DNA from 3 places in the Terrabacter sp. NPDC000476 genome. Region 3 is predicted to be linked to each of the others. Evidence: riboswitches for the same ligand, from Rfam matches in the RefSeq annotation. Region 3 holds a riboswitch; each other region holds the start of a gene.
The links. Region 3 has a riboswitch for S-adenosylmethionine ahead of ABT295_RS19160 (bifunctional o-acetylhomoserine/o-acetylserine sulfhydrylase). Riboswitches for the same ligand answer to the same signal wherever they lie in the genome.
Positions count from the first base shown of each region.

Region 1: another riboswitch for S-adenosylmethionine. It lies ahead of ABT295_RS05355 (aminotransferase class V-fold PLP-dependent enzyme); the one in region 3 lies ahead of ABT295_RS19160 (bifunctional o-acetylhomoserine/o-acetylserine sulfhydrylase).
Region 2: another riboswitch for S-adenosylmethionine. It lies ahead of metX (homoserine O-acetyltransferase MetX); the one in region 3 lies ahead of ABT295_RS19160 (bifunctional o-acetylhomoserine/o-acetylserine sulfhydrylase).

Region 1 is NZ_JBEPDF010000001.1:1,140,081-1,149,748, forward strand. It holds gene ABT295_RS05340 (DUF4118 domain-containing protein) at 1-2,098, shown strand, start outside; gene ABT295_RS05345 (response regulator) at 2,095-2,772, shown strand; gene ABT295_RS05350 (FtsK/SpoIIIE family DNA translocase) at 2,776-5,745, opposite strand; SAM riboswitch class IV at 5,944-6,069, shown strand; gene ABT295_RS05355 (aminotransferase class V-fold PLP-dependent enzyme) at 6,106-7,488, shown strand; gene ABT295_RS05360 (endonuclease/exonuclease/phosphatase family protein) at 8,664-9,632, opposite strand; gene ABT295_RS05365 (ribonuclease J) at 9,634-9,668, opposite strand, start outside.
Region 2 is NZ_JBEPDF010000004.1:328,731-338,398, reverse strand. It holds gene ABT295_RS20430 (RNA polymerase sigma factor) at 1-488, opposite strand, end outside; gene ABT295_RS20425 (universal stress protein) at 857-1,255, opposite strand; gene metX (homoserine O-acetyltransferase MetX) at 1,354-2,619, opposite strand; SAM riboswitch class IV at 2,636-2,751, opposite strand; gene ABT295_RS20415 (DUF4192 family protein) at 2,830-4,386, opposite strand; gene ABT295_RS20410 (DUF1232 domain-containing protein) at 4,476-4,982, opposite strand; gene ABT295_RS20405 (EcsC family protein) at 4,993-5,661, opposite strand; gene ABT295_RS20400 (MalY/PatB family protein) at 5,832-6,995, shown strand; gene ABT295_RS20395 (DNA polymerase) at 6,988-8,739, shown strand; gene ABT295_RS20390 (PAC2 family protein) at 8,877-9,668, opposite strand, start outside.
Region 3 is NZ_JBEPDF010000004.1:57,599-67,266, forward strand. It holds gene recQ (DNA helicase RecQ) at 1-1,849, opposite strand, end outside; gene ABT295_RS19155 (LD-carboxypeptidase) at 1,887-2,945, opposite strand; gene ABT295_RS19160 (bifunctional o-acetylhomoserine/o-acetylserine sulfhydrylase) at 2,974-4,290, opposite strand; SAM riboswitch class IV at 4,390-4,509, opposite strand; gene ABT295_RS19165 (hypothetical protein) at 4,969-5,274, opposite strand; gene ABT295_RS19170 (HNH endonuclease signature motif containing protein) at 5,538-6,872, shown strand; gene ABT295_RS19175 (acyl-CoA dehydrogenase family protein) at 6,951-8,117, shown strand; gene ABT295_RS19180 (glycosyltransferase family 2 protein) at 8,195-9,175, shown strand; gene ABT295_RS19185 (CDP-glycerol glycerophosphotransferase family protein) at 9,241-9,668, shown strand, end outside.

The DNA.
Region 1 (9,668 bases), on a different contig from region 3:
GCAGCAGGAGACGGTGCCCGACGAGGTGGTGCGCCGGGCCGACCAGGTGCAGCTCGTCGACATGTCGCCCGAGGCGCTGCGCCGCCGGATGGCGCACGGGAACATCTACGGCCCCGACAAGGTCGATGCCGCGCTCGCCAACTACTTCCGCACCGGCAACCTCTCGGCGCTGCGCGAGATCGCCCTGCTCTGGCTGGCCGATCGCGTCGACGAGGCCCTCGAGCGCTACCGCGCCGACCAGGGCATCTCCGAGCCGTGGCCGGCCCGCGAACGCGTCGTCGTCGCCCTGACCGGTGGGCCCGGCAGCGAGACCCTGCTGCGGCGCGGTGCGCGGATCGCGACCCGCGCCTCGGGCGGCGACCTCATCGCCTGCCACGTCCGCTCCGCCGAGGGGCTCGCCACGACCGAGCCCGCGGTCCTGACCCGGCTGCGACGGCTCGCGGCCGACCTCGGCGCCGAGTTCCACGACGTGTCGGGCCACGACGTCGCCGAGGCCATCCTCGACCACGCCCGGGGCGTCAACGCGACCCAGATCGTCGTCGGGGTGAGCCGACGCAGCCGCTGGCAGCAGATCCTGCGCCCCAGCATCGCCTCGGAGGTGGCCGACGGCTCGGGCGAGATCGACGTCCACCTCGTGTCCCACGAGGGGTCGCGCGTCGGCCGTCGCAGGCGCCGGGCCGGTGGCCTGCCGGTGCGCCGCGTCGTCGGCGGCCTGCTGCTCGCGGTCGTGTCGCTCGCGGCCCTGACCGGGTTGCTCGTCGCGACCCGCGAGGGGCACACGCTCTCGCTCGACCTGCTGCTCTACCTCGCCCTGACGGTCGCGTGCGCGCTCGTCGGAGGCATCTGGCCGGCCCTGTTCTGCGCGGTCGTCGGCTCCCTCGTCGTCAACTGGTTCTTCACCGAGCCGCGCGGCACCCTGACGATCAGCGACCCGCCGAACGCCCTGGCCCTCGCGGTCTTCGTCCTCGTCGCGATGGCGGTCTCATCGGTCGTCAACGTCGCGGCCCGCCGCACCGAGCAGGCCGTGTCGGCCGAGCGGGAGTCGGCGGCCCTCGCGGCCATGAGCCGCGACCTGCTCGCCGAGCCGCGCCCCCTGCCCGCCCTGCTCGACCGGGCCCGCGGCGACCTCGGGATGCGCCGGGCGGTGCTCGGCGAGGTGCACCCGGACGGGCCGGCCACGGTCGTCGCCTCAACCGACCCCGCGCTGCCGACGGGCGGGCTCCTCCCGACCGACACGACGTGGGCCGTCGACGTCGCCGTCGACGACGGCGTGCACCTGCTCCTCGACGGCCCGCCCGTCGCCGCCGAGGACCAGCGCGTCGTCAACGCCTACGCCGCGCACGCGGCCATCCTGCACGCGCGCGAGCAGCTCGTGAGAGCCGCGCGGGACGCCGCCGGCCTGGCCCGCGACAACGCGGCGCGTACGACGCTGCTCGCGGCCGTGTCGCACGACCTGCGCACGCCCCTATCGAGCATCAAGGCCGGTGTCTCGACGTTGCGCCAGGCCGGTCTCGACCTCTCCGCCGACGACGAGGCCGAGCTGCTCGAGTCGGTGGAGGAGAGCGCCGACCGCCTCGACGCCCTCATCGGCAACCTGCTCGACCTCTCCCGGCTCGAGACCGGCGCCCTGCGCGCCCACCACCACAGCGTCGACCTGCTCGACGCGGTCGTCTCCACGGTGCGCACGACTTCCGAGCCGGGCCGCGTCGACGTCGACCTCGAGGCCGACCTGCCCCTCGTGCGGGCCGACCTCGGCCTGCTCGACCGGGTCCTGGCGAACCTCGTCGAGAACGCGCTGCGGCACAGCGGCGACGCCGACGTGCGCCTGACGGCAGGGCGCATCGGCTCGCGCGTCGAGCTGCGGGTCGTCGACCGGGGGCCGGGCGTCGAGGACGCCGACAAGGAGCGCATCTTCGCGGCCTTCCAGCGGGTCGGTGACAGCCCCCAGGGCGACGGGCTCGGACTCGGGCTCGCGGTCGCGCGCGGGCTGACCACCGTCATGGGCGGCACGCTCGTGCCCGAGGACACCCCCGGCGGCGGCCTGACGATGGTCGTCTCGCTGCCGCTCGCCCCCACCGACACCGAGGAGGACGCGTGAGCCGAGTGCTCGTCGTCGACGACGACCCCCGACTGCAGCGCACGCTGACCATCGCCCTGCGCGCCCACGGCAACGAGGTCGTCACCGCGGCCGACGGCCGCACGGCGGTCCAGTCGGTGGGCGAGGACCTGCCGGACGTCGTCATCCTCGACCTCGGGCTGCCCGACCTCGACGGCACCGAGGTGCTGCGCCGCATCCGGGCCACGTCGGTCGTGCCCGTCATCGTGCTCTCGGCGAGGCACGAGTCCGACGACAAGATCGAGGCGCTCGACCTCGGCGCCGACGACTACGTCACCAAGCCCTTCGGGGTCGAGGAGCTGCTGGCCCGCGTGCGCGCGGCCGTGCGGCGCGGCGGTGACGTCGGGCGCCACCTCGAGCCCGTCACGACCGAGCACTTCCGGCTCGACTTCGCCGAGCGCCGCGCGACGGTCGAGGGCGAGGAGGTTCGGCTCACCCCGACCGAGTGGCGGGTGCTCGAGACGCTCTGCCGCGAGCCCGGCCACCTCGTCCTGCAGCAGGACCTGCTGCGCGCGGTCTGGGGGCCGTCGTACGGCAGGGAGTCGAACTACCTGCGCGTCTACGCCAACCAGCTGCGCCGCAAGCTCGAGCCCGACCCCGCCGCGCCCCGGCACCTCGTGACGGAGCCCGGGCTGGGCTACCGCTTCAACCCCTGACCATCAGTCGCGCTCCCGGTAGCCGCGGGCACCGCGGTCGGTGAGGCTCCACGCGTCCTCGGACTCCTCGTCGTCCTCCTCGACCGTCCGCGTCATGTCGCCGGGGGTCCAGCGGGCGGTCGGCGCGGGCCGCTCCTCGTCGTCGTGCTGGCGCTGCTCGCCCCGCTCCGCCACGAGGGATGCCGTGCGCTGCGCGGGTGCAGGGCCGTCCGCTCCGTCGAGGTCGTCCAGGTCGTCCACGTCGTCGCGGTCGTCCATGTCGTCGGGAGCGAACGCGTCCGCCGGCTCGATGTCGACGGGCGGGGGCGCATACGGCTGCGCGGGCTCCACGACGTCGTCGAGGTCGACGGGCTCGTTCGGGTGCGGCACGTCGTCCCCCCGCAGGAGCGCGAGCGTCTGCTCGAGGTCGTCGGGGCGCACGAGCACGTCGCGTGCCTTGGAGCCCTCGCTGGGGCCGACGACCCCACGCGACTCGAGCAGGTCCATGAGCCGGCCGGCCTTGGCGAACCCGACGCGCAGCTTGCGCTGGAGCATCGAGGTCGAGCCGAACTGCGTCGTGACGACGAGCTCGGTGGCCTGGAGCAGCACGTCGAGGTCGTCGCCGATGTCGTCGTCGATCTGCTTCTTCGGTGCCGCGACGGTGACGTCCTCGACGTAGTTCGGCTTCAGCTGGTCGGTGACGAACTTGACGACCTCGTGGATCTCCGACTCGTTGACCCAGGCGCCCTGGACTCGCATCGGCTTGCTCGCGCCCATCGGGAGGAAGAGCGCGTCACCCTGGCCGATGAGCTTCTCCGCACCCGGCTGGTCGAGCACGACGCGGCTGTCGGCGAGCGAGGAGGTGGCGAACGCCATGCGCGAGGGCACGTTGGCCTTGATGAGGCCGGTGACGACGTCGACCGAGGGTCGCTGGGTCGCGAGCACCAGGTGGATGCCGGCCGCGCGGGCCAGCTGGGTGATGCGCACGACCGACTCCTCGACGTCGCGCGGGGCGACCATCATGAGGTCGGCGAGCTCGTCGACGACGACGAGCAGGTAGGGGTAGGTCGTCAGCTGCCGCTGCGAGCCCGGCAGCGGCTTCACCTTGCCGGCCCGCACCGCCTTGTTGAAGTCGTCGACGTGCTTGAAGCCGAACGCCGCGAGGTCGTCGTAGCGCTGGTCCATCTCCTTGACGACCCAGGCGAGCGCCTCGGCGGCCTTCTTGGGGTTCGTGATGATCGGCGTGATGAGGTGCGGGATGCCTTCGTAGGCCGTCAGCTCGACGCGCTTCGGGTCGACGAGGATGAGGCGCACCTCCTCCGGCGTCGAGCGCATGAGGATCGAGGTGATCATCGAGTTGACGAAGCTCGACTTGCCGGAGCCGGTGGCGCCCGCGACGAGCAGGTGGGGCATCTTCGCGAGGTTGGCGATGACGTAGGCGCCCTCGACGTCCTTGCCGACGCCCATGACCATGGGGTGCTCGTTGCTGCGGGCCGTGTGGCTGCGCAGCACGTCGCCGAGCGCGACGTTCTCGCGGTCGAGGTTCGGGATCTCGATGCCGATGGCCGACTTGCCCGGGATGGGGCTGAGGATGCGCACGTCGGCCGAGGCCACGGCGTACGCGATGTTCTTCGACAGGGCGGTGACGCGCTCGACCTTGGTGCCCGAGCCGAGCTCGACCTCGTAGCGCGTGACCGTCGGGCCGCGCGTGAAGCCGGTGACGGCTGCGTCGATGTCGAACTGGTCGAAGACGCCTGTCAGCGACTCGACGACGCGGTCGTTCGTCTCGCTGCGCGTCTTGTGAGGGGCGCCGGGCGTCAGCATGGCCGCGTCGGGCAGGCGGTAGGTGATGTCGCCGCCGAGGCTGAGCTGCTCGACGCGGGCCGGCAGCTCCGACATGGGCGGCGGGATGAGCTCGGCCTTCGGGCCGACCTTGCCGGTGTCGGGGGCGCCGAGGGTCTTCGGGTCCGTGGCGTCGATGACGCGCTCGGCGGACGTGTCGCCGCGCTTCTGGCCGCCCGGTCGGGGCGCGAGCACGCCGGCCGGCGTGGCCCGCTTCTCGCCCGGTCGCGGCTTGCCCGAGTCCTCGCTGGCCTTTTGCGCGGCCTGGCGGAACGCCTCGTCGCCGTCGCGCTCGGCGAGGTCGACGGGCTTGCGACGGGCCCGCTTCACGGCGGCTGCCGGGGCGTCGAGCTCGTCGGCCTCGTCGTCGCCCTCGCGGTGGATGACGAGGGCACGCAGCTGGCGCATCCGCTCGGGGATCATGTTGACGGGCGTCGCCGTGATGACGAGCAGCCCGAAGAGGCCGAGCAGCACGAGCAGGGCGAGCGCGCCGTAGGTCGACACGGCCGCCGCCAGCGGGCTCGAGGCGAGGAAGCCGAGGATGCCGCCGGCAGCGCGCATGCCGTCGGCGCCGTCCGGCGGGTTGGGGATGCCGTCGGCGAGGTGCGCCAGCCCGCACGCGGCGAAGGTCAGGGCGATGGTGCCAACGACGACGCGGTTCGTGGCCGCCTCGTCCTGGGGTGCGCGCAGCATGCGCAGCCCGAGGGCGAGCAGCACGAGCGGCACGGCGTAGGCGACGCGGCCGAAGGTGCCGGCGAAGACGGCGTGCACGACCTGGCCGAAGGTGCCTGAGACGCCCCACCACTCGCGGGCGGCGACGACGACGGCGAGGGCGAGCAGGGCGAAGCCCAGGCCGTCGCGGCGGTGCTCGGGCTCGAGCTCGGCCGCGCTGTGGCCGACCCGGCGCACCGCGCCGCCGGCGAGGTGCGAGACGCCCATCCATGTGTTGCGCACGGCACCGAGCGGGAAGGGCAAGCCGCCCCCACGCGTCTTCGCCGTCTTCGGGGCCGGCTTGCGGGCCGCCGGCTTGCGCTGCGCCGGCCGCGTCGAGCGCGCTGCCGGAGGGCGGGACGAGGCGCCGCTCGAGGAACCCTTGGCGCGCGAGGTGGTCGCGCTGCTGGGTCGTTGGGTGCCGGACGGACGTGTCGCCATGCTGGCACCGTACGTGAACGCCCCTTCGAACTCACGCGTCACACGCGCAACAGCCACCGATTCCGTATGCCGTCCGCACCCCCGGCACCCTCGGGCGGCCTCGGCATGAGCCTCTCGACACACGGGGCGTCTCAGATCTCGACACGACGGGACCGAACGGTGGACAGGCCGCGAGCGGGGCCCCTAACCTCGACGGCAGGTCATGAGTGCCAGCGACAAGCCCCGGCTCGCTGGCCAGCAACCCTCCTCCGCGGTGGGGTGCTCCGGGTGACGACCAGGCCGTCCTCTGCGCGTTCGTGACGCAGAGGCCGGCAAGCGCGGACCTGCAACCGGTGGGTCCCTGGACCCAGGAGCAGTGTCATGTCGGTTCTCCCCTCCTCCCCCTGTGACGGCGCCACGGCCCCGGTCGTGCGCACGCGCACGCTGCACGTCGTCCCGGAGGCGCGCAGTCTGCCGGTCGTCGTCGGCTCGGACCTTCGTGTGCCGACGCTGCACGGTGAGGTCGCCTACGCGAACCTCGACCACGCCGCGTCGACCCCGGCCCTCGAGACGGTGCGGGCGGCGGTCGACCGCGCTCTGCAGACCTACTCGTCCGTGCACCGCGGCGCCGGCTTCGCGTCGCGGGTCACGAGCGCGTGGTTCGAGCAGGCGCGCGCCGAGGTGGCGGCCTTCGTCGGCGCCCGGGCGGACGACACGGTGATCTTCACCCGGTCGACGACCGACTCGTGGGCGCTGCTGTCCAAGGCACTGCCCAGCCGCACGACCGTCTTCGTCTTCGGCACGGAGCACCACTCGACCCTGCTGCCCTGGGGACGCTTCCGCACGGTGCGCCTGCCCGTCCCCCAGACGGTCGAGGACGCCCGGCAGCTGCTCGAGGAGGCGCTCGTCGACCACCCGTCGCGACACCGCCTCGTCGTGCTCACCGCGGCCTCGAACGTGACCGGCGAGGTGTGGCCGATCGAGCGCTTCGCCGCCTTGGCGCACGAGCACGGTGCGCGCGTGGCCGTTGACGCCGCGCAGCTGTCGGCTCACCGGACCATCGACCTCGACGCCTGGGACGCCGACTACGTGGCCTTCTCGGGCCACAAGACCTACGCGCCCTACGGTGCCGGCGTGCTGGCCGGGCGCTCGGACTGGCTCGACGCGGGCAACCCGTACCTGCTCGGCGGCGGCGCGACCCGATCGGTGACCGAGGACGGCACGACGTGGGCCACCGGCCCGGCGCGGCACGAGGGCGGCAGCCCGAACGTCATCGGGGCGGTCGCGCTCGCGGCGGCCTGCGCGACGATCACGCGCCACCGTGAGGCGATCGAGGCGCACGAGGAGCAGCTCCTGGAGAGCCTGCGGACCGGCCTCGAGGAGGTGCCCGGCGTCGAGCTGCTCTCGATCTTCGGAGACGAGCACGACCGCGTCGGCGTCGTCGCCTTCACGATCGACGGCTGGGACTCCTCGCTCGTCTCGCAGGTGCTCTCGGTCGAGCACGGCATCGGGGTGCGCGACGGGAAGTTCTGCGCGCACCTGCTCGTCGACGAGCTGCTCGACGACCCGTGGGGCGAGCGCTCCACCACGGCCGTGCGAGCCAGCATCGGTCTCGGCAGCACGCTCGAGGGCGTGGAGCGTCTCGTCGCGGCCGTCTCCCGGCTCGTCGACGAGGGCCCCGACGCCACGTGGACCCGCACCGACGGCGGGTGGAGCATCGAGGGCACCGACCCCCGGGACGTCGAGGTCCAGCGCCCCTGGTGACCGAGCATGGATGGGGTGGCCCGCGGCGTGAGGCCGCCCCACCCCTCTGCGTTGCGTCGCCACACGATGCACGCAGGGCACCGGTCGCCGGACCGTCCCGACCCGGGCACCCTCCCCCGAGCTCTCTGCATTGCGTCACCACCCGACGCACCCCGAGGACCCGTCGCGTGACCGTCCCACGCGGGCACCCTCCCCAAGCCCTCTGCATTGCGTCACCACGTGACGCATCCACAGCACCCGCCGCGCGACCGCCTCCAGCCGGGCACCCTCCCCGAGCCCTCTGCATTGCGTCTCCACCCGACGCACGCAGGGCGACCGGTCACCCAGCCGCCTGCACGCGAGCACTCTCCCCGCGCCGTCAGCACTGCGTCACCACCCGACGCACCCTGAGCACCCACCGCATGACGGCTGCATCCGGGCACCATCCCCCAAGCCCTCTGCATTGCGTCACCACACGACGCACGCAGGGCGACCGGTCACCCAGCCGCCTGCACGCGAGCAATCTCCCCGCGCCGTCAGCACTGCGTCACCACCCGACGCACCCTGAGCACCCACCGCTTGACGGCTGCATCCGGCCACCATCCCCCAAGCCCTCTGCATTGAGTCACCACACGACGCACGCAGGGCGACCGGTCACCCAGCCGCCTGCGCACGGGCACTCTCCCCGCGCCGTCAGCACTGGGTCACCACACGACGCACCCTGAGCACCCACCGGCACCCGCTTTAGCCCGCCACCGACGCGTGACCACACGACGCAACGCAAAGGAACCCAGCCACCCACCGGCACCCCGTCACGCCAAGCCCACAGCCCGCCCCATGCGTCACCACACGACGCAACGCAGAGGGACCCTGCGCACCCACCGGCACCCCGTGACGAGGAGCCCACCGCCGGAGCCCACCACCCGAGCCCACCAACCCTCTGCACCCCATGCGTCACCACACGACGCAACGCAGAGGAACCCAGCCACCAACCGGCACCCGCCACGCCGAACCCACCGTCCGAGCCCACTGCCCGAGCCCACCGCCCCTCCGCACCCCGTGCGCCACCACACGACGCAACGCAGAGGACACCGAGGGGGCCGGCGGCGGCAGTCGCGAGGAGGTTCGCGCCGGCACGGTCCCTCGCCCCCGGCCACCGGATGCCACCGGTGCTCGGCGTCGGGGTCAGCGCACGCTCAGCGCGGAAGGGCGTAGGCGGCCCACACGGCAGCGTGGTCGGCGCGGTTCATCGCCACCTGGCCGGCGGAGACGACGGTGAGCCCGCGGCTCAGCACGTGGTCGAGCTGGACGAAGGGCGGCAGTCGGTTGCCCGCGAACGGCCACGTGCGCACCCAGCCCTGACCGTCGGCCCGTTGGGCGTCGACGAGGCCGTCGGCCAGACTGCGGAAGGCCGGGTGCCCGAACGAGGCGTTGAGGTCGCCCGCGACGACGATCGGTTCGGAGCCGGTCTGGCGCGACTTCCAGGCCGTCAGCGCCGCGAGTCCGGCCCTCCACGCGTCGGTCTCGCCCGAGAGCGGAGCCGTCGGGTGGGCCACCTTGAGTCGCACCGGCCCCTTCGGCGTCGTCACGACGACCTCGGGCTGGATGCTCGCCGTCGCCTCGACGCTCTGGTCGGTGCCGCGGTTGCTCACCGTGAGCGGGAAGCGCGAGAGCACCATGGTCCCGGTCGTGGTGCCGGCGCGAGCAACACCGCTGCGCGTCGTGAAATAGGAGTCCGCGCCGAGGTCGTCGATCCCGCGGATGGCGTCCGGGGTCGCCTCGGTCAGGACGAGGACGTCGACGGCGTGGTAGCGCACGGCGTCCATGAGCTGGGTGGAGTTGGCCTGACCGACCCACAGGTTCGCGGCCATCACGGTGACGTCGGTGTCGGCCTTGGGCGAGGAGCTGGCCAGGAAGGTGGGCACCGCGAGTCCCCCGCCCACCGCGAGGGCCGCCACGACCGGCACGAGCACGCGCCAGCGGCGCAGCACCGCCGTCGCCACCGCGAGCAGCAGCAGCCCGACCACGACGAACGGGCCGGCCGTCTGCAGCACGACGACGGCGTACGCCGTGGTGTCGAGCCAGCGCAGCGCGCCGACGGCCACGAGGGCGAGCAGCACGACGAGGACGGCGACGTCGACCCGTCGCCCGCGGGCAGCGGTCACCTCACGCCTGCAGGACGACCGGGATGATCATCGGAC
Region 2 (9,668 bases), 270 kb from region 3:
CCGTCGACCGCCGCGGCGGCGCTCTTGGCCGTCTTCTTCGCCGCCGTCTTGGCGGCGGCGGCCTTCTTGGTGGCCGGCTTCGCGGCGGCCTTGGCGACACCGGCGTTCGTCGTCGCCTTCTTCACGGCAGCCCGCGCGGCGGGCTTCTCCGCGGCAGCGTCGTCGGCAGCTGCGGGCGCGGCCTTCTTCGCGGCGCTCTTCGTGGCTGCGGTCGTCGTCCGCGACGCGGCCTTCGTCGCCGCGGCGGTCGTCTTGCGTGCGGTGGCCACACTGCCTCCCTTGGTCCCTGTGCGGGTCTTCTTCGTGCTCGAGTGCGGAGCGTCGACGACGATCTCGATGTCGTGCGCCTCGAGCGTCGTGAGGACCGGCTTCATCTGCTTGAGGTCGAGGTCGGCCTCGGCCTGGGCCCGCGCGATCTCCGTGCCGGTGATGCTGCCGTCGGTGCTGCCCTTCACGAGGAGCTGCATGATCGCCTCGTGCTGGAACACCTTAGGCAGGGTCTTGGGGGTTCCAGCGGTTGTTGCCTTGGGCACGGATGCAGTCGCCTTTCGTCGCGGGTCTCGTCGGACGGTCGCCCGAGTCCGGGCATGCGACATCACAACGAGCGAGAATGGGGGGTGGTGCCGGCAGCGTGGTCTGTTGGAGTCGATCCCTGAATCGAGCTCTCGGTGCGCCTGGTGCGATCCGGTACACGGACATTATAAAACGCCGCACGGCCTCCGAGCGAACGGATGCCGAAACGCGCGCGGCGCGTCAGCACCGCAGACCCCCGGCCGCCTCCCCGTCGGACCCGGTGCGGTTGGGTGCGAGTGGGTACGCTCCGGGCCCGCGAGGCACGGCCCGGACCGTCGCCGGATCAGTCTCCCTTGACGGCGAGCACCGGGCAGCTCGCGTCGAGCAGGATGCGCTGCGCGTTCGAGCCGAGGATGAGCTTGCCGACGGGGCTGCGGCGGCGCAGGCCGATGACGATGAAGTCGGCCTTCTCCTCCTCGGCCACGCTGATGAGGTCCTCGGCGGGGTCGTTGCCGCGGACGAGCTGGCGCACCTCGTGCTCCAGGCCCTTCTCCTCCAGCAGCGTCTGCACGCGCGTCAGCTCGGTCTCGAACCGGTGGGCCTCGTTGGCGTCGAAGTCCTTGCCGCCCCGGTGGGAGCTGATCACGACGAGCTTGCTCCCGCGCAGGACGCATTCCTCCGCTGCTCTCTTGAGCGCCGCACGACCTTCTTTGGTGGCGACATAACCAACGACAATGGCCACTTTCCCGGACCTCCTTGGGACGGAAACACCCAGCTGGTCGAACCGTACCCGAAAACCCGGGCGTGGGAGGGGCGCCCGGCGACGGCCTCCGGACGGCCTCAGCCGCGCGAGAGCGCCTCGCGCAGGATGCGCCCGACCTGCTCCTCCTCGATGAGGAAGCCGTCGTGACCGAAGGCCGAGGTGATGTGCGCGCGGGTGGAACGCGGCAGCGCTGCGTGCAGCTGGTCGGAGAGCCGCGGGGGGTAGAGCCGGTCGGTGTCGACGGAGACGACCGTGCAGTCGGCGACGACGCGCGCGAGCGCCGCCTCGAGGCCGCCGCGGTCACGCCCGACGTCGTGGGAGTTCATCGCCTCGGTGAGCACGACGTAGGAGTTGGCGTCGAAGCGGCGCGAGAGCTTGCCCGCGTGGTGGTCGAGGTAGGACTCGACGGCGAAGCGACCGCGCTCCCCCGCCCGCAGGGGGTCCTCGCCGAGCTGCGGGCGGCGGCCGAAGCGGTCGTCGAGCTCGAGCTCGGTGCGGTAGGTGACGTGCGCGATGCGGCGGGCGAGGCCGAGCCCGGTGACCGGGCGGCGGTCGGTGTCGTAGTAGTCGCCGCCGGCGAAGTCGGGGTCGCTCCGGATCGCGAGCAGCTGGGGCTGGCACCAGGCGATCTGGTCGGCCGTGGCGTAGGGCGTCGACGCGAGCACGACGCACCGGTCGACGTCGTCGGGGTGCGTGACCGCCCACTCGAGGGCGCGCATGCCGCCCATCGACCCGCCGACCACGGCGGCCAGCCGGGCGATGCCGAGGCGGTCGAGCAGGGCGCGCTCGACCGCGACCTGGTCGCGCACGGTGACGTAGGGGAACCGGCTGCCCCACGGTCGGCCGTCCGGGGCCTCGCTCGCGGGACCCGTGCTGCCCTGGCACCCGCCGAGCACGTTCGCCGCGACGACGAACCACTCGTCCGGGTCGACCGGCTGACCCGCGCCGATGAGGGCGTTCCACCAGCCCGGCGAGGCGTGGCCGTCGCCGGCCTCACCGACCACGTGGCTGTCACCCGTCAGTGCGTGCTCGACGAGGATGACGTTGTCGCCGGCCTCGTTGAGCCGCCCCCACGTCTCGTAGGCGATGCGCACGTCGGGCAGCACGCCTCCGCGCTCGAGCTCGACCTCGCCGAGCTCGACGAAGTGGCGCCGCCCGACGGGGTCGCCGACGCGCCAGGCGCCGTCCTGGGCCGCCCCGGGCCCGTGGCCGACGGGCGACGGCGGCGCGAGCGGCACGGAAGACACGGCGGGAGCCGGGGCTGCGCCGTCGCCCGGCGCCCGGCCCGAGCGTGCGGCCGGCGTCGGGCGCCGGGTCGTGTGCTGCCGGTGGGTGACGGTCATCGGGGTTGCTCCTGCTCGCTCGCGCTTGCACGCATCCGGGGACGGGTGCGGCCGGGTCCTCACCCGGGGCACCCCACCGCGAGGGAGGGTTGCCGACCAGCGAGCCGGGGCTTGTCACTGGTACTCATGACCTGCCCACGATCCTACGGGAGCCAGGCCCGTTGGCCGAGGCTCCGGTCCACGTCGTGGACGCCGGGTCCCGCGGGCGCCTCACGTGCAGCGGTGCGGCCGCAGGCCGCGGTCGAGCGCGTCCCGCAGCAGACCGGCCAGCACGTGGCCGGGCTCCAGCTCGAGCGCGCGGTCGACCGCGACCCGGGCCCGGGCCCCGTCGCCGCACCACCACGCCACCGCGCCGACGAGGGACAGCAGCGGTGCCGCGTGGACGGCCGGCGTGAGCCGGCACACCTGCTCGAGCCGCGCCTGCACCACGTGGGGCAGCGTCGCCTCCTCCCACGCCTCCCAGTCGTCCCCGGCGAGGTCGTCGAGGAGGCCGAGGTCGTCGGGGTCGTCGGCGTCGGGGTCGTCGGCGTCGGGGTCAGCGGCGTCGTCCAGGTCGTCCAGGTCGTCCAGCTCGTCCAGCTCGTCGAGATCGCTGCACTCGTCGAGGTCGTCCAGCTCGCCGAGGTGAGCCAGGTCGTCGCCGTCACCCCCGTCGTCACGCCCGTCGTCACCCCCCGACTCGCCGGGCTCGTCGGCCACACCGGCGCCACCGGCGACTCCGGGACCGCCGGCACTGCCGTCCGCGCGCCGCGCCGGACCCGAGAGGTCGACGACGTCACCGAGCAGCCGGTCCTGCGGGGACGCCGCCCCGCGCAGGCGCAGGCCCGGTCCGAGGAACAGCTCGAGGGCCGGCGCGAGCACGTCCGGCGGTGGCCCGAAGACGCTCGAGCCCGGGCAGAGCCAGGCGATGACCGCGTCGCGCACGAAGGCGTCGCGCAGGGGCCCCACGAGCGCCGGCAGCCAGTGCTCGATGCCGTAGCCGACGATGTCGCCCCGCAGCACGCCACCCCACGCCACGAGCGCGTCGTCGACGAGGAACTCGAGGGGCGTGAGGTCGTCGTCCAGCACCCCGAACCGGCTTCCCTCCCGGACCGCACCGGCGGCCCGGACCGGCTCGGGCCCCCGACCGCTCCCCCGCGCGCCACCCGGCCTGCCGGACTTCGGCCGCCCGGGCCTCCCCGATCGCCCGGGCCTCCCGCGCCGCGACCACCCACCCGCGTTCGCGTAGCGGCGCTGCCAGTCCTCGACGGCCCGGCGCGCGAGGTCGTGCCGCGGGGCGTCGCGCGCGAGGGGCTCGACGAGCCGGGCGAGCTCGCTGCGGTCCGGGAGCACGGCGTGCCCCAGCGCGACGTAGCTCGCGACGGCCGGCACGTCGACGAGCTCGGGCACCGGCCACCCCTGCTCGGGGCACCGTGCGGAGTGCAGGTCCCACCACCGTCCGTCGCGGACGACGAGGCGCTCGCGCAGGCCCACGTCGTGGGCGTCCAGCCCGTCGGCCAGGGCGCCGAGCAACGGCAGCGCCTCGTCGCGGTCGTCCTCGAAGGCCACGAGCGCGACCGCGGTGGGAGCCTCGGCCAAGAGCGTCGGCAGCAGCCGCGCCGTCGCCAGGGGCGCCAGCTCCGGCCCGACGAGGTCGAGCCGGGCGACGAGGCCGAGCCGGGCCCCGCGGAAGCAGGCGACCACGACGCTCCGGATCGGCTGGAACCCGAGGTGGTAGGGAAGGATGGTCAGCAGCTCGGCCGGCCCGGCCAGGGAGATCTTGGGCATGCGACGAGCCTCGCCACGTCGTCGCCCCGGCGACAGACCCCGTCCCCCACCTGTGGACGACCGGGGGCCGGCCCGCGGGGGGTGTGGATTCAGCGCTCGAGGCGCCTGCGCACCGTCTCCATGGCGTAGTCGGTAGCAGCCCGGCGCATCCCCTCTGGAAGCCGTGCAAGCCCGGCGCCGCCGTGCGCCCACGGGCCACGGCCCACGTCGGGCGAGCCGGGGCCGGCCGGCGAAGCGGAGCCGCCGGGCGAGCCCGCCCACAGTCCCTGGCCGCGCTCCCACGCGAGGTAGCGGTCGGTCTCCTCGACGAAGGCCCGCACGGCCCACGCCACGACCACCGCGTCGTCGGCCGCGCCGACGACCGGCAGCACGGCCTCGGGCACGAGGTCGACGGGTGAGGCGACGTAGGCCACCGCAGCGGCGACGAGCCCGAGTCGCCGGAGGGTGGTGCCGGCATACGCCCCGCTGCGGGTGGCGCGCACGAGCCGGGGCACCGCCTGCACCCGTTCCGAGAGGGCGGGCGCGCCGGGCCGGCTGGACGCGCGCACGACGGACGCGACGGTCGCCGCGAGCTTGAGCCGCGAGGCGGTCTTCACGGCGACCCGGTCAGCGCTCGCTCGGCGCGAGGGGCGGGAACTCCTTCGCGGCCTGCCGCCCGATGCGGCTCAGCATGTAGACGTCGACGCCGGCCCCGATGACCCCACCGACGACCGGCACGGCGCGGCCGAGGCGCGAGAAGGCGCTCTGGCCGACGCGCCCCACGAGCCGGAACGCGACCGCCTTGTTGAGGACCATGAGCGCGGAAGCCGGCAGCCGGTCGGTCGCGAGCGACGAGAGCTTGCCGCCGGGGGTCTTGAGGCCGGCCTTCCTCAGCAGGTCGTCGCTGTCGGCGCCGACGAGCGTGAGCAGCACCGCGGAGCGCACCTCGGGCTTGTCGACGTCGTAGCCGCGCACCGCGGCGGTCGCTGCGGTGAGGCGCGTGGCGAGCAGGTAGAACTCGATCACGTTCGCGGGCAGCGAGACCGGCATGGTGAAGAACCCACCGAGGCCGGTCGCGAAGCCGCCGACGGCTCCGAGCTGGCGGTGGTCGCGTGCCAGCACGCGCAGGGCCTGCTCGTCGTCGCCCCGGGCGTGCTTGAGCGCGCCGGCTGCGACGGTGCGGGCCGAGTCGAACGGGCCCAGGCCGTCGATGCCGACGGCCATGAGGCGCTCGATGAAGCGGGTCGCCGCGGCGTTGAGCCCGCCCTCGGGCTGCCCTGCGCCCCGCGTCGTCACGTCCGCGTTCCTGCCCTTGCCTGCCATGTCCACTCCAGAAGCTCGATCGAAGACGTCGCCCTGCACCTACCCGGCCCGTGCGGCCGTCGGACGCCACCGTATGCCGGGGCGTGACCCGCCGCGCGCACCGCCCCGGGCGCGCGGTCGGTCGCGTCTCGTAGGGTCGCCCCATGCCCCCGACCGAGCCCCCTGGACGCATCCTCGACGTGCCGCTGGCCGAGCTGCACCGCGACCGCACGTCGGTGAAGTGGCGGGTGCACGGCGACGGCGTCATCCCGATGTGGATCGCGGAGATGGACTGCTCCCCCTGCCCCGCCGTCGTCGAGGCCGTCACGGCGGCCGTGACCCGGGGCGACACCGGCTACGCGATGACGCAGGAGTATGCCGACGCCTTCGCCGGCTTCGCCGCGGACGAGTGGGACTGGACGTTCGACGCCGCGGCGACGACACGCGTGGCCGACGTGCTCACGGGCGTCACCCACCTGCTGCGACTCCTCACCGACGCCGGGGGTCCCGTCGTCGTGAGCCCGCCGGTCTACAACGCCTTCTACGAGGTGATCGAGGCGAGCGACCGGACGGTCGTCGAGGCGCCGCTCGGCGCAGACCTCCGCCTCGACCTCGACGTCCTCGCCGACACCTTCGCCCGCGTCACGCACGGAGGGGTGCGGGCGGCATACCTGCTCGCGAACCCGCACAACCCGACGGGCACGGTGCACACCCCGGCCGAGCTGCAGGCGCTGGCTGCGCTCGCCGACGAGCACGGCGTGCGCGTCGTCGCCGACGAGATCCACGGCGCGCTCGTCATGCCGACGAGCACGTTCACGCCCTACCTGACGGTCCCCGGCACCGAGCGGGGCGTCGCGGTCACGTCGGCCTCCAAGGCGTGGAACCTCGCGGGGCTCAAGGCCGCGATCATCGTCCCGGGCGCCGACGCCGTCGACGACGTGCGCCGGCTGCACGAGTTCGTGACCTTCGGGGCCAGCCAGCTCGGGGTCATCGCCCAGACCGCCGCCTTCCGCGACGGGCGCGCCTGGCTCCACCGCCTCGTCGGCGAGCTCGACGAGAACCGCACGCTGCTCGCCGAGCTCGTGGCCGCTCACCTGCCGGCCGCGCGGCTCGTCGTGCCCGAGGCGACCTACCTCGCATGGGTCGACCTCCGCGGGCTGGGGCTCGGGCCCGACCCGGCCGGCGAGCTCACCCGCCGCGCCGGCGTGGCGCTCTCCGCCGGCCCGATCTTCGGCGCGGGCGGCAACGGCTTCGCGCGGCTCAACTTCGCCACGTCACCCGAGATCCTCCGGACCGCGATCGAACGCATCGCGAGATCCCTTGAGTGACAAGACCGCCGGGCCGCCGTTCGTCGCGCTCGTGGTCGGACCCGCGGGGGCGTATGCCGTCGGTGCCGACGTCGACGAGGCGTGGCCGCTCGCCGACGTCGTGCGGCGTCTCGTCGACACGAGCGAGCGGCTCCAGCCGCGCTGGGTCGTCTGGTCGGCGGCCTCGACGTTGCGCGACGTCGTCGCGGCGCGGGTGCCCGTCTCACGCACCTGGGACCTCGCCGAGGCCCACCGCATCGTGCACGGCGGCTGGTGGGCGACGCCGGGTCACGTCGTCGCCGGGTGCCGCGGCCTCGACGAGGCGGCGGTGCCGGCGCCCCGGACCCCTCGCCTGCACGGCTTCGACGGCGACCTCTTCGACGTCGCCGCCGGCGACGACGCGGCGCTGCTCACCCCAGAGGGGCACCTGCGCGCCGACGCCCTCGCCTGGGCGACCGACGACGACCGCCTCCGCCGACTGGCCGTGCTCGCGCTCGAGTGCCGCGACGCGCAGGGCGCCGCGCTCGACCGCCTCGGTGGCGCGCACGTCGCCCGGCTCGAGCGCACCGTCTGGTCGGAGTCCGCCGCCGCGGTGCTGTGCCTCGAGCTCGAGCGCGACGGGCTGCCGGTCGACCGGCCCGCCGCCGAGGACCTCATCAGCGGGTCGGCGGGCCCGCGCCCGAGCGACGAGGCCGACGCGGCCCGCATCCGCGGCGAGCGCGACGCTGCCGTGCTGCGGCACGCCCCGGGGCGCGAGCGGACCGACCTGCGCAACCCGGGTCAGGTGCGCGAGCTGCTGCAGTCGGTCGGCGTCGACGTGCCGAACACCCGGGCCTGGGTGCTCGAGCCCTACCGGCACACCCACCCGCTCGTCGACGCCCTCCTCGGCTGGCGCAAGGACGAGCGCATCGCGACGACGTACGGCTACCGGTGGCTCGACGAGCACGTCGGGCCCGACGACCGGCTGCGCGGCGCCTGGACGGCCTGCGACGGGGCGGCCGGCCGGATGACCGCCCAGAACGGCCTCCACAACCTCCCCACTCCCCTGCGCCCCGCCGTTTGCGCGGCCGCCGGGCACGTCTTCGTGCGCGCCGACCTCGGGCAGATCGAGCCGCGCGTGCTCGCCGTCGTGAGCGGCGACCGGGCCTTCACGGAGGCCACGCGCGCCGACGACCTCTACGCACCCGTGGCGGCCAAGCTCGGGGCCGACCGGCCGCGAGCCAAGGTCGCGGTGCTCGCCGCGATGTACGGCCAGCGGTCCGGCGCGGCCGGCGAGGCCCTCAAGGACCTCGAGCGGGCCTACCCCGTGGCCATGGGCCTGCTCGACCGGGCGTACGCCGACGGCGTGGCCCGCCGCCCGGTGCGCACCTGGGGCGGGCGGCTCATCCGTTTCGGCGGGGTGCCGGCCGCGGCCCTCGAGCCCGGCGCGCCCGAGCCGTCCGGCAGCGCCGAGTTCTCGGCCACCGGCGCCGACGGCGCGCGGGGTCGCTACGCGCGCAACGCGATCATCCAGGGGTCGGCCGCCGAGCTGTTCAAGGCCTGGGCCGCGACGGTGCGCCACGCGGTGCGCCCCCTCGGCGGCCAGATCGTGCTCTGCCTGCACGACGAGCTGCTCGTGCACGTGCCGGAGGAGGCCGCCGCCCAGGCAGCCGCGGCGGTGGAGCACAGCCTGACGGCCGCCGCCCGCACGTGGGCGGGGACGGCCGAGGTGCGCTTCGTGGCCGACACGTCGGTCATCCGCCGCTGGAGCGAGGCCAAGCCCTGACCTCCTCGGCCCCTCAACCGTCGAGAGGCCAGTTTTCGCGAGTCCCGGCATGTCGAGAGGCCAGTGTTCACGGGGGCGCACCCGCACACACTGGCCTCTCGATGTCGGCGAGGCCACGAACTCTGGCCTCTCGACGGTTAGTGCTCGTCGTCGTCGGTGACGTCCTTGAGGAAGGCCTCGAACTCAGCGCCGATCTCGTCGGCGGTCGGCAGGTCCGAGAGGTCGGTGGCGAGCAGGCTGCGCTGCTTGCGGCCCTCGAGGAAGGTGTCGTACTGCTGCTCGAGAGCCCGCACCACGGCGGTGATCTCGTCGGACTCCTCCATCTGGCGGGCGATCTCGGCGCGGTTGAGACCGGCCGTCGCGGCGAGGTCGCGCAGGTCGAGGTCGAGCCCGGTGGCGGCGCGCACCCGCTCGAGGCCGATCACGGCGGCGTCGGCGAACTCGCTCTGACCGAGGTAGTGCGGCACGTGCACGGCGAAGCCGATGGCGTCGCGGCCGGCCTCGCCGAGCCGCAGCTCGAGCAGCGAGGAGAAGCTCGCGGGCACCTGCACCGTGCCGAAGGCCGGCTCGTTGCCGGAGACGAGGCTCGGGTTCGTGCCGTGGGCCGTGACGCCGAGGGGGCGGGTGTGCGGCACGGCCATCGGGATGCCGTGCACGCTGACGGTCAGGTCGACGCCGAAGGCCTTGACGAGGGTCGTCGTCGCCTCGACCATCCGGTTCCACTGGTAGTCGGGTTCGGGCCCGACGAGGAGCAGGAAGGGCACACCCTCCTGGTCGACGACGCGGTGGAGCAGCAGGCTCGGGTCGTCGTAGCTGCTCCAGTGGTCGCGGTCGAAGACCATGACGGGGCGCCGGCCGCGGTAGTCGAGCAGCTGGTCGACGTCGAAGGAGGCGATGACGCGCGACTCGTGGGTCGCGAGGAGGTGGTC
Region 3 (9,668 bases):
CGGCCTTGACCGGCCCGATGCCGTTCACCTCGAGCAGCTCCGCCGTGCCGGCGGGCCGGGCCCTGACCAGCTCACGCAGCGTGCGGTCGGGCAGCACGACGTAGGCCGGCACCCCCTCTTCGTCGGCGATCGAGCGCCGCTCCGCGCGCAGCCGCTCGAAGAGTGCCGTCTCGGCGGCGTCGAGCCGGTCGCTGCCGCCGGCCGATCCATTCGCCGAGCCTCGGCCCGACGCGCCCGAGCGGGAGCGCGAGCGCCTGCCGGCGGGTGCGGCGGAGGGGCGGCGCAGCTCGACCTCCTCGGCGCCGTCGAGGATCGGGCGCGCGGCCTCGGTGATGGTCAGGGCGCCCATCCGGCCCGGGTCGGGGGCGAGCACCGAGCGCGCGACGAGCTGGCGGATCACCGAGCGCCACTCGCGGTCGTCGAGCTCACCGCCCACGCCGAAGGTCGGCAGCCGGTCGTGCTCCCAGCTGCGCACCTTCTCGGTGCTCTTGCCGAGCAGCACGTCGACGACGTGCCCGGCGCCGAAGCGCTGACCGGTGCGGATCACCGCCGAGAGCACCTTCTGCGCGGGCACGGTCGCCTCCCAGAGCTGCGGGGGCGACAGGCAGGTGTCGCAGTTGCCGCAGGGGCCCGACTCCTCGTCGAAGTAGGCGAGCAGCAGTCGCCTGCGGCAGGTGGCGGCCTCGGCGTAGCCGAGCATCGCGTCGAGCTTCATCGAGTCGACGCGCTGGTGCTCGGGGCTGCCGTTCGACTGCCGGATGAACGAGCGCTGCTGCACGACGTCGGCCAGGCCGTACGCCATCCACGCGATCGCCGGCTCGCCGTCGCGGCCGGCCCGGCCGGTCTCCTGGTAGTAGCCCTCGAGGCTCTTGGGGAGGTCCACGTGGGCGACGAAGCGCACGTCGGGCTTGTCGATGCCCATCCCGAAGGCGATGGTGGCCACGACGATGACGCCCTCGTCGCGCCGGAACCGCTGCTGGGCGGCCGACCTCGCGTCGCCGGGCAGGCCGGCGTGGTAGGAGATCGCGTCGAAACCCTTCTGGCACAGGAAGGTCGAGATCTCGTCGGTGCGCTTGCGCGACTGGCAGTAGACGATGCCGGCCGAGCCGCGGAAGCTGGCGCCGTCGTTGCCCTCCTCGAGGAAGCGCAGCAGCTGCGCACGCGCGTCGGTCTTCTCCTCGACGAGGTAGCGGATGTTCGGCCGGTCGAAGCTCGACACGAACTCGGCCGCGCCCTCGAGGCCGAGACGCTCGTGGATCTCGCGGCGGGTCAGCGCGTCGGCGGTGGCGGTGAGCGCGATGCGCGGCACCCCGGGGAACCGCGCGGTGACCTCGGCGATGCGGAGGTACTCCGGCCGGAAGTCGTGGCCCCACTGCGACACGCAGTGCGCCTCGTCGATGGCGAACAACGCGATGCCGGCCCCGGCGGCCGCGTCGTCGAGCAGGCGCTGGAACGAGGGCATGAGCAGTCGCTCGGGGGCGACGTAGAGCAGGTCGAGGCTGCCGTCGCGCACGGCCCCGCGCACGGCGTCCGACTCCTCGGTCGACGACGTGGAGTTCCAGAAGGCCGCGCGCACCCCGAGCAGCCGCAGCGCCTCGACCTGGTCGTGCATGAGGGCGATGAGGGGCGAGACGACGATGCCGACGCCGGGCCGCACGAGCGCGGGGAGCTGGTAGCACAGCGACTTGCCGCCACCCGTGGGCATGAGCACGACCGAGTCGTGGCCCGACACGAGCCGGTCGACGATCTCCTGCTGAGCTCCGCGGAACGCGGTGAAGCCGAAGACGTCGTGCAGCACGCGCCTGGCGCCGCCGGCGGTGGACTCGTGCTCGTACTCGTGCTTCTCCATGACCCGGCGAGCGTACCCGTCGTCGCGGCCGGGTCCGTCAGTCGAGTCGCTGGGTGAGCGTGTGGGTGTCGCCGTCGTGCACGACGGTCGTCGTCGCTCCCTGCACCAGCGCGAGGAACGGCTGCACGTGGCCGCACTCGACGTCGGCGACGATCGGGATGCCGAGCATGCCCAGCGCGTCGACGACGGCCGCGTGCTGGGTGAAGCCGCCCGGCTCGGGAGCAGACGTCCGCGAGACGAGAATGCCTGTGGCGCAGTCGAACCAGCCGCGCAGGCGCATCGCGTGCAGGGCTCGGCAGATGTCGTATGAGTTCCACTCCGCGATGTCGAGGAGCATCACGGTCCCCTGGCGGGCGTGCGTCCGGGCGAACGCGCCGAGTTCGGCGAAGCGCCCGCCGGCGAGGAAGCTGACCGTCTCGACGCAGCCCGCGACGAGGCGTCCGGAGAAGGTGACCGGCTCGTCCTCGTGGCCGGGGTCGATGCGCGTCCAGGTGCCCTGCCCGTCCAGCCTCATCTGCGAGACCGTGGGGTGGTCGGCGTAGTCGTCCCAGCCGCCGGTGCGGTGGCGGCCGGGGGAGTGCTGCTGCAGCTCGCTGCCCGCCGGTGCGCTCGCGACGTCGACCCAGTGACGGATGCCGTCGGGCACGGCATACGGGGTGTCCATGAGGTTCTGCCCGTGGATCGTCGCGATGCCCGTCGTCAGGGTGAGGGGGGTCAGCCACGTCGAGGTGTCGGAGAAGCCGACGCACCAGGTGGGCTCGGCCGCCGCGACGGCGTCGAGGTCGAGCAGGTCGAGCAGGTCGATGCCGGTCTCGCCGCCCCACGGCGGCACGACCGCGCGGATGGTGGGGTCGAGCAGCATCGCCATGAGCTCGGCGGCGCGCGCCTCGCGCGGTCCGCTGACGTGGGAGGGCGCGTGGTTGAGCTCGCCGACCACGACCTCGAAGCCGCGGTCGCGCAGGCACGTGACGGCATACGTGAACCGACCCCAGAGGGCGTCGCCGACGCCCGAGCTCGGCGACGTGACGCCGATGCGGTCGCCGGGACGGAGCGGGGCGGGGTAGCGGATCGGCATGGCCGCCATCGTGCCAGCCATGCCGATCCGTCTCACCCCCGTTTCGGGGTCACACCTTGGCGGCGGTGAAACCCTGCTCGAGGTCGGCGAGGATGTCGTCGATGTGCTCGATGCCGACCGAGAGGCGCACGAGGCCCGGCGTGACGCCCGCGGCGAGGCGGTCCGCGTCGGGGCCCTGCGAGTGCGTCGTCGAGGCCGGGTGGATGACGAGCGAGCGCACGTCGCCGATGTTCGCGACGTGGCTGTGCAGCGTCAGCGCCTCGACGAACTTCTTGCCCGCCTCGAGCCCGCCCGCGATCTCGAAGGACAGCACGGCACCCGCGCCACGGGGGGTGTACTTCTCCGCGAGAGCGTGGGAAGGACTGTCGGGCAAGGACGCCCACACGACACGCTCCACCTGGTCGTGGCCCTGGAGGAACGCGGCGACCTGGTGCGCGTTCGCGATGTGCCGCTCGATGCGCAACGACAGGGTCTCGAGGCCCTGGGCGATGAGGAAGGCGTTGAACGGCGACGCCGCGGGACCGAGGTCGCGCAGCAGCTGCACGCGCGCCTTGAGGATGAAGGCGAGGTTGGCGCCGAGGGGGCTGCCGACGCCGAGGTCCCGGGCGAAGACGAGGCCGTGGTAGCTCTCCTCGGGGGTGTTGTAGTTCGGGAACTTCTCCGGGTCGGCGGCGAAGTCGAAGTTGCCCGAGTCGACGATGACGCCGGCGATCGACGTGCCGTGGCCGCCGAGGTACTTCGTGGCCGAGTGCACGACGACGTCGGCGCCCCACTCGATGGGTCGGATGAGGTAGGGCGTCGCGACGGTGTTGTCGACGACGAGGGGCACGCCGTGCTCGTGGGCGACGGCCGCCACCGCCTCGATGTCGAGGATCTCGCTCTTCGGGTTCGCGATGGTCTCGCCGAAGAGCAGCTTGGTGTTCGGCCGGATCGCGGCGCGCCACGACTCGATCGAGGTGGGGTCCTCGACGAAGCCGACCTCGATGCCGAACTTCGGCAGGGTGTGCTTGAAGAGGTTGTAGGTGCCGCCGTAGAGGCTCGGCGAGGCCACGACGTGGTCGCCGGCCTCGGCGATGTTGAGCACCGCGAGGGTCTCGGCGGCCTGGCCCGAGGCGACGAGGAGCGCACCGACGCCGCCCTCGAGCGCCGCGATGCGCTGCTCGACGACGTCGGTCGTCGGGTTCATCAGGCGCGTGTAGATGTTGCCGAACTCCTTGAGCCCGAACAGGTTCGCCGCGTGGTCGGTGTCGTTGAAGACGTAGCTCGTCGTCTGGTAGATCGGGAGGGCACGCGCACCCGTCGCGGTGTCGGCGCTCTGTCCGGCGTGGATCTGCTTGGTCTCGAAGGACCAGTGGGGCTCGGTCATCGGTCGTCCTGCTCTTCCTGGGTCGTGTCGATGACCGGGGCCCCGTCATTCGTGACGATCCGGGCCCGTCGCACCGACGGATCGGTGCGGGAGAGGAGCTCTCCGCGCTTGCCCGAGCGCCGGGTGGCGTCGACGGGCCAGGTCTTCACCCGGGGCACCCCACCGCGGTTGGAGGGTTGCCGGCCAGCGAGCCGGGGCTTGGCGCTGGCGCTCATGACCTGCCGTGAGTGTACGAACTCGTGTCCACCTGTCGGGAGGCGGTGTCCTCATCGTGGACGCGCGCATGACTCGAGGGTTTGACGGAGTGTTCGAACACCTGTTCTAATTGGGCAAGGGAGGAGCTCGACGGAGGCCGGGGGAGGCGCCGTCGACGCCGGTGGAGAGGAGGGGCTCGTGCCGTATCTGACGACGTCATCGAGCGACGCGGGACGACCGGCCGTCCTCGGCGCCTTCGGCCTGAGGCTGTGGCGCATCGCTCCCGGCTCCGCCGGCAGCGGCCGCGCCGTTCCGGCCGACGTGGGCGGGTCGAACGAACCGGGCGACGGGGGAGCAGCCCGGACCAGCACGAAGTCGCACGTCCGGTCCGGCGCAAAGGCGCGCATCCGCCCCGATGCAGGTCCATGCACGGGGTCGCGCATGGACGTAGGCCTCGCGTCGAGCGCCGAGGAGCCGGAAGCGTCACTCGCCGGAGCTGACGCGGGAGCCCGCGCGGGGGCGACGGCGTGGGCGACCGCGACGGCGGACGCGGTAGCGCCAGCAGGTTCGAGCGCTGACGCTCGCCCCGCGTGGGCCACCGGACCGGACGCGCGGCCGGGCGACGACGCCGACGCCGACGCGGCAGCTCGAGCCGAGCGGCTGCGCTCGGCCGAGCGTCTCGACGCCCTGGCGAGGGCGGGTGAGGACGTGCTCGCCGAGATCGAGGCGCTCGAGCGGGCCAAGGCGCGCGTCGAGGCCGACCTGCTCGCTGCGTACGGAGCCCTGCACAGCATCGAGGCGCAGCAGATCGAGGCGTTGCCGGCCGGCGCGCCGTCACGACTCGCGGGGGCGGTGTCGACCGACCGCGTCGTCGGCGAGGAGATCGCGCGCTCGCGACCGGGGTGGGCCCGGGCGAGGTGGCACGCCGGCTGGCCCTGGCGACGTCCCCGCGGCGCCACCGCCTGGTCCTGCGAGCCCTTCGCGACGGGGCGATCACCCTGCAGCGCGCTCTGCAGGTCGTCTCGGAGACCGCCTGCCTGTCGGATGCCGACGTGGCGACCGTCGAGGAGTCGGTGCTGGCGCCGACGCGCGACGGACTGCCGCTCTCACAGCGCGCCTTCACATCGCGCCTGCGGCGAGCCATCGCCGCGGTCGACGAGCGTGGTGCGGCCGAGCGGCGCAGCCGGGCCCGGACGCGCCGCGGCGTGTACGGCCGGATGATCGAGGACGGCATGGGGTGCCTGACGATGACGACCGACGCCGCGACGATCGCGGCGATCCTCGACCGGCTCGACACGGCCGCCCGCGCCCTGCGGGCCGCCGGGGACCCGCGAACGCTCGACCAGCTGCGCTGCGACCTGATGGCCGACGCCCTCCTGCGCGGGCACCTCAGCCTCGCTGGGGCCGCCGCCCGCCCCAGCCGTGGTGCGGCTGGCAGGGTCGACGAGGGTGAGGGACCCACTCGCCACGCGCAGGACGCGGGCACCGGTCCCGCCCGTCAGCAGGCATTTGGTTCGCGGGGCTCCGGCCGTCGAGGGTCGAACGAGGTGCCGGGTACCGCCCGACACGGACCCGCCGGGCGTGCGGGTCCCTCTCGCCACGAGCCGGATCGCGAGCCGGGCTTCTCCGAAGGCGCGAGTGGACGGGTGCGCATGAACGATCCGCATCCTGATCCTGATCCTGATCCTGATTTTGATCCTGATCCGCGGGCGGGGTCGGTCTGCGAGGGCCCGCCGAGCTCCGCGGACGTCGTCGAACCGGAGCGACGGACCGGCGAGGCACCGGCGCGTGCGTGGATCGTGGTGCCGTTCGAGGTGGCCGTCGGGCTGTCCGACGCGCCGTGCGAGCTGCCCGGGCACGGGTGGGTCACGGCCGAGCACGCGCGTGCCGTCATGACGAGGCCCGGGTCGGTCTGGCACACGCTGCCCGTCGACGTCCGCACCGGCGAGGCGCTCGCCCGGCCGACGGCCGGCTACCGGCCGACCCCGGCCATGGTCGCCCACGTGCGGGCCGTCGACGGCACCTGCCGCGCCCCAGGCTGCGAGGTGCTCGCCGACCGGTGCGACATCGACCACGAGACGCCGTACCCCGCGGGACCCACCGCGATCGGCAACCTCGTCAGCAAGCACCGCCACCACCACAACCTCAAGACCGCCGGGGTCTGGACCACGCGCCCAGCGGCCGACGGCGAGTCCGGCACCGTCGAGTGGACCACGCTCACCGGCCGCACCTACCTGACGCGACCCAAGAACTGGCGCGCGGGCGTGCAGACGCCGTCGCCCACCCCGCCGCCGGGCCCATCATCCATCCCGCCGCCGGGCTCGCCGACCAGCCCGCCGCCGGGCCCACCCACCAGCCCGCCGCCGTCGGTCGCGCCGCCCTTCTGAGCAGGGCCCGGACCCGGCACGTGGCGTCGATCACGAGGACGTCCTAGTAAACCGAACTCGCGAGTAGGATCGTCGTCCGTGAGCACGAATGCCGACTTCGACCTGTTCCGGACCAGCGAGGACCACGAGGCCCTGAGGGAGGCCGTCCGAGCGGTCGCCGAGGACAAGATCGCGCCCTACGCGGCCGCCGTCGACGAGGAGGCGCGCTACCCGCAGGAGGCGCACGACGCCCTCGTCGCCTCGGACTTCTTCGCCCCCCACGTGCCCGAGGAGTACGACGGGGTGGGCGCCGACGCGCTCGCCACGTGCATCGTCATCGAGGAGGTCGCCCGGGTCGACGCGTCCGCCTCGCTCATCCCCGCCGTGAACAAGCTCGGCTCGCTCCCGATCATCCTCGACGGTGACGACGCCGTGAAGGCGCGCTACCTCCCGCCCCTGGCCAAGGGCGAGACGACGTTCTCCTACGGCCTCTCCGAGCGCGAGGCCGGCTCCGACACCGCCTCGATGCGGTGCCGCGCGCGCCGGGACGGCGACGACTGGGTCATCTCCGGCCAGAAGTCCTGGATCACCAACGCCGGCGTCTCCGAGTACTACACCGTGCTCGCCGTGACCGACCCCGACGGTCCACGCGGCGGCAACGTCACGGCCTTCGTCCTCGAGAAGTCCGACGAGGGCTTCACCTTCGGCGAGAAGGAGCGCAAGCTCGGCATCAAGGGCAGCCCGACCCGCGAGCTGCACTTCGACAACGTACGCATCCCGGGTGACCGGGTCGTCGGCCAGGTCGGCGACGGGCTCAAGATCGCCCTGCGCACCCTCGACCACACCCGCGTCACCATCGGCGCGCAGGCCGTCGGGATCGCCCAGGGCGCGCTCGACCAGGCCGTGGCCTACGTCAAGGAGCGCAAGCAGTTCGGCAAGCGCATCGCCGACTTCCAGGGCCTGCAGTTCATGCTCGCCGACATGGCCATGGAGCTCGAGGCCGCCCGCCAGATGGTCTACGTCGCGGCCGCCAAGTCCGAGCGCGGCGACAAGGACCTCGCGTTCTTCGGTGCGGCGGCCAAGTGCTTCGCCTCCGACGCCGCCATGAAGATCACGACGGATGCCGTGCAGCTGCTGGGCGGCGCCGGCTACACCCGCGACTTCCCGCTCGAGCGGATGATGCGCGACGCGAAGATCACCCAGATCTACGAGGGCACCAACCAGGTCCAGCGCATCGTCATGGCGCGCCAGCTGCTCAAGGGCTGACGTCGGGGCCCGCCGCCGACCCCTCAAGTAGGCTGGCGCCGCTTCGCCAACCCCGCACCCCACGACAGGACCCCAGAGTGGACCCGACCCCTGACCCCCGGCCGGCGGTCAGCGTCATCATGCCCCTGCTGAACGAGGAGCGGCACCTGCGTGACGCGGTGGCGATGATCCTCGCGCAGGACTACAGCGGTCCGCTCGAGGTCGTCCTCGCGCTCGGCCCGTCGACCGACCGGACCGACGAGGTGGCGGCCACCGTCGCCGCCGCAGACCCGCGCGTGCGCCTCGTGCCGAACCCGTCGGGTCGCACGCCCGACGGGCTCAACGCGGCGATCGGGGCCGCGACCGGCGAGGTCATCGTCCGTGTCGACGGCCACGCGGAGATCCCCGACGACTACATCAGCGTCGCGGTCGAGGAGCTGCTCCGCGTGGGTGCCGACAACGTCGGCGGCATCATGGACGCTCGCGGCACGACCGACTTCGAGCGCGCCGTGGCGTGCGCCATGCGCAGCCCCCTCGGCGTCGGGTCGGCACGCTTCCACACGGGCGGCGAGGCGGGGGAGGCCGACACCGTCTACCTCGGCGTCTTCCGGCGCGCCGCCCTCGAGCGGGTCGGTGGCTACGACCCGCACTTCGCCCGGGCCCAGGACTGGGAGATGAACCACCGCATCCGCGAGACCGGCGGCACCGTGTGGTTCACGCCCGCGCTCAAGGTGACCTACCGCCCCCGCGCCTCCGTCAAGGCGCTGGCCCGGCAGTACTTCCACTACGGCCGCTGGCGCCGGGTCGTCGCGCGCCACCACGAGGGCACCATCAACCCGCGCTACCTCGCGCCGCCCACGATGGTGGGCGTGACGACGGCCGCCGCGGTGATCGGCTTCTTCTGGCACCCCGCCTGGGCGGTTCCGGCCGCGTATGCCGCCGGGGTGACCGCGGGCGGCCTGGCCATCAGCCGTGGCGAGTCACCCGCCACCCGGGCCGCCACCCCGCTCGTGCTCGCCACGATGCACTGGTCCTGGGGCGTCGGGTTCCTCACCAGCCCGAGCCGGCTCCAGCGCTGACCGCGCCGCGACCACACGCAGCTCACCCGAACACCCGAACGACCGAACGTACGGAAGGCACGACCTTGCTCGACAACGCGAAGCTGGCGGTCCAGCTCGTCCGGAACACCGTCCGGCGCCAGCTGGCCAAGCGCGAGCTGGCCGGACGCCTCGAGCACGCCGTCCCCGGCCGGCCCACCGGCGGCGACGACACCCGCTTCCGCTGCGCCGTCTACTTCTCCGACGACCCGGTCAACCTCTACCAGATCCGGCAGTGGTACGCGCCCCTGCAGGAACTGGCCCGCACGCAGCCCGTCGTCGTGCTCTCCCGGATGCCCGAGACGACGAACGTGCTGCTCGACGAGTGCCCACTCCCGGTGCTGCACGCCCCGCGGATCACCGACGTCGAGTCGTTCATGGAGCACCACGACATCGGTCTCGTGCTCTACGTCAACCAGAACCTGCGCAACTTCCAGATGATGCGCTTCGCCCGCCCGGCCCACGTCTTCGTCAG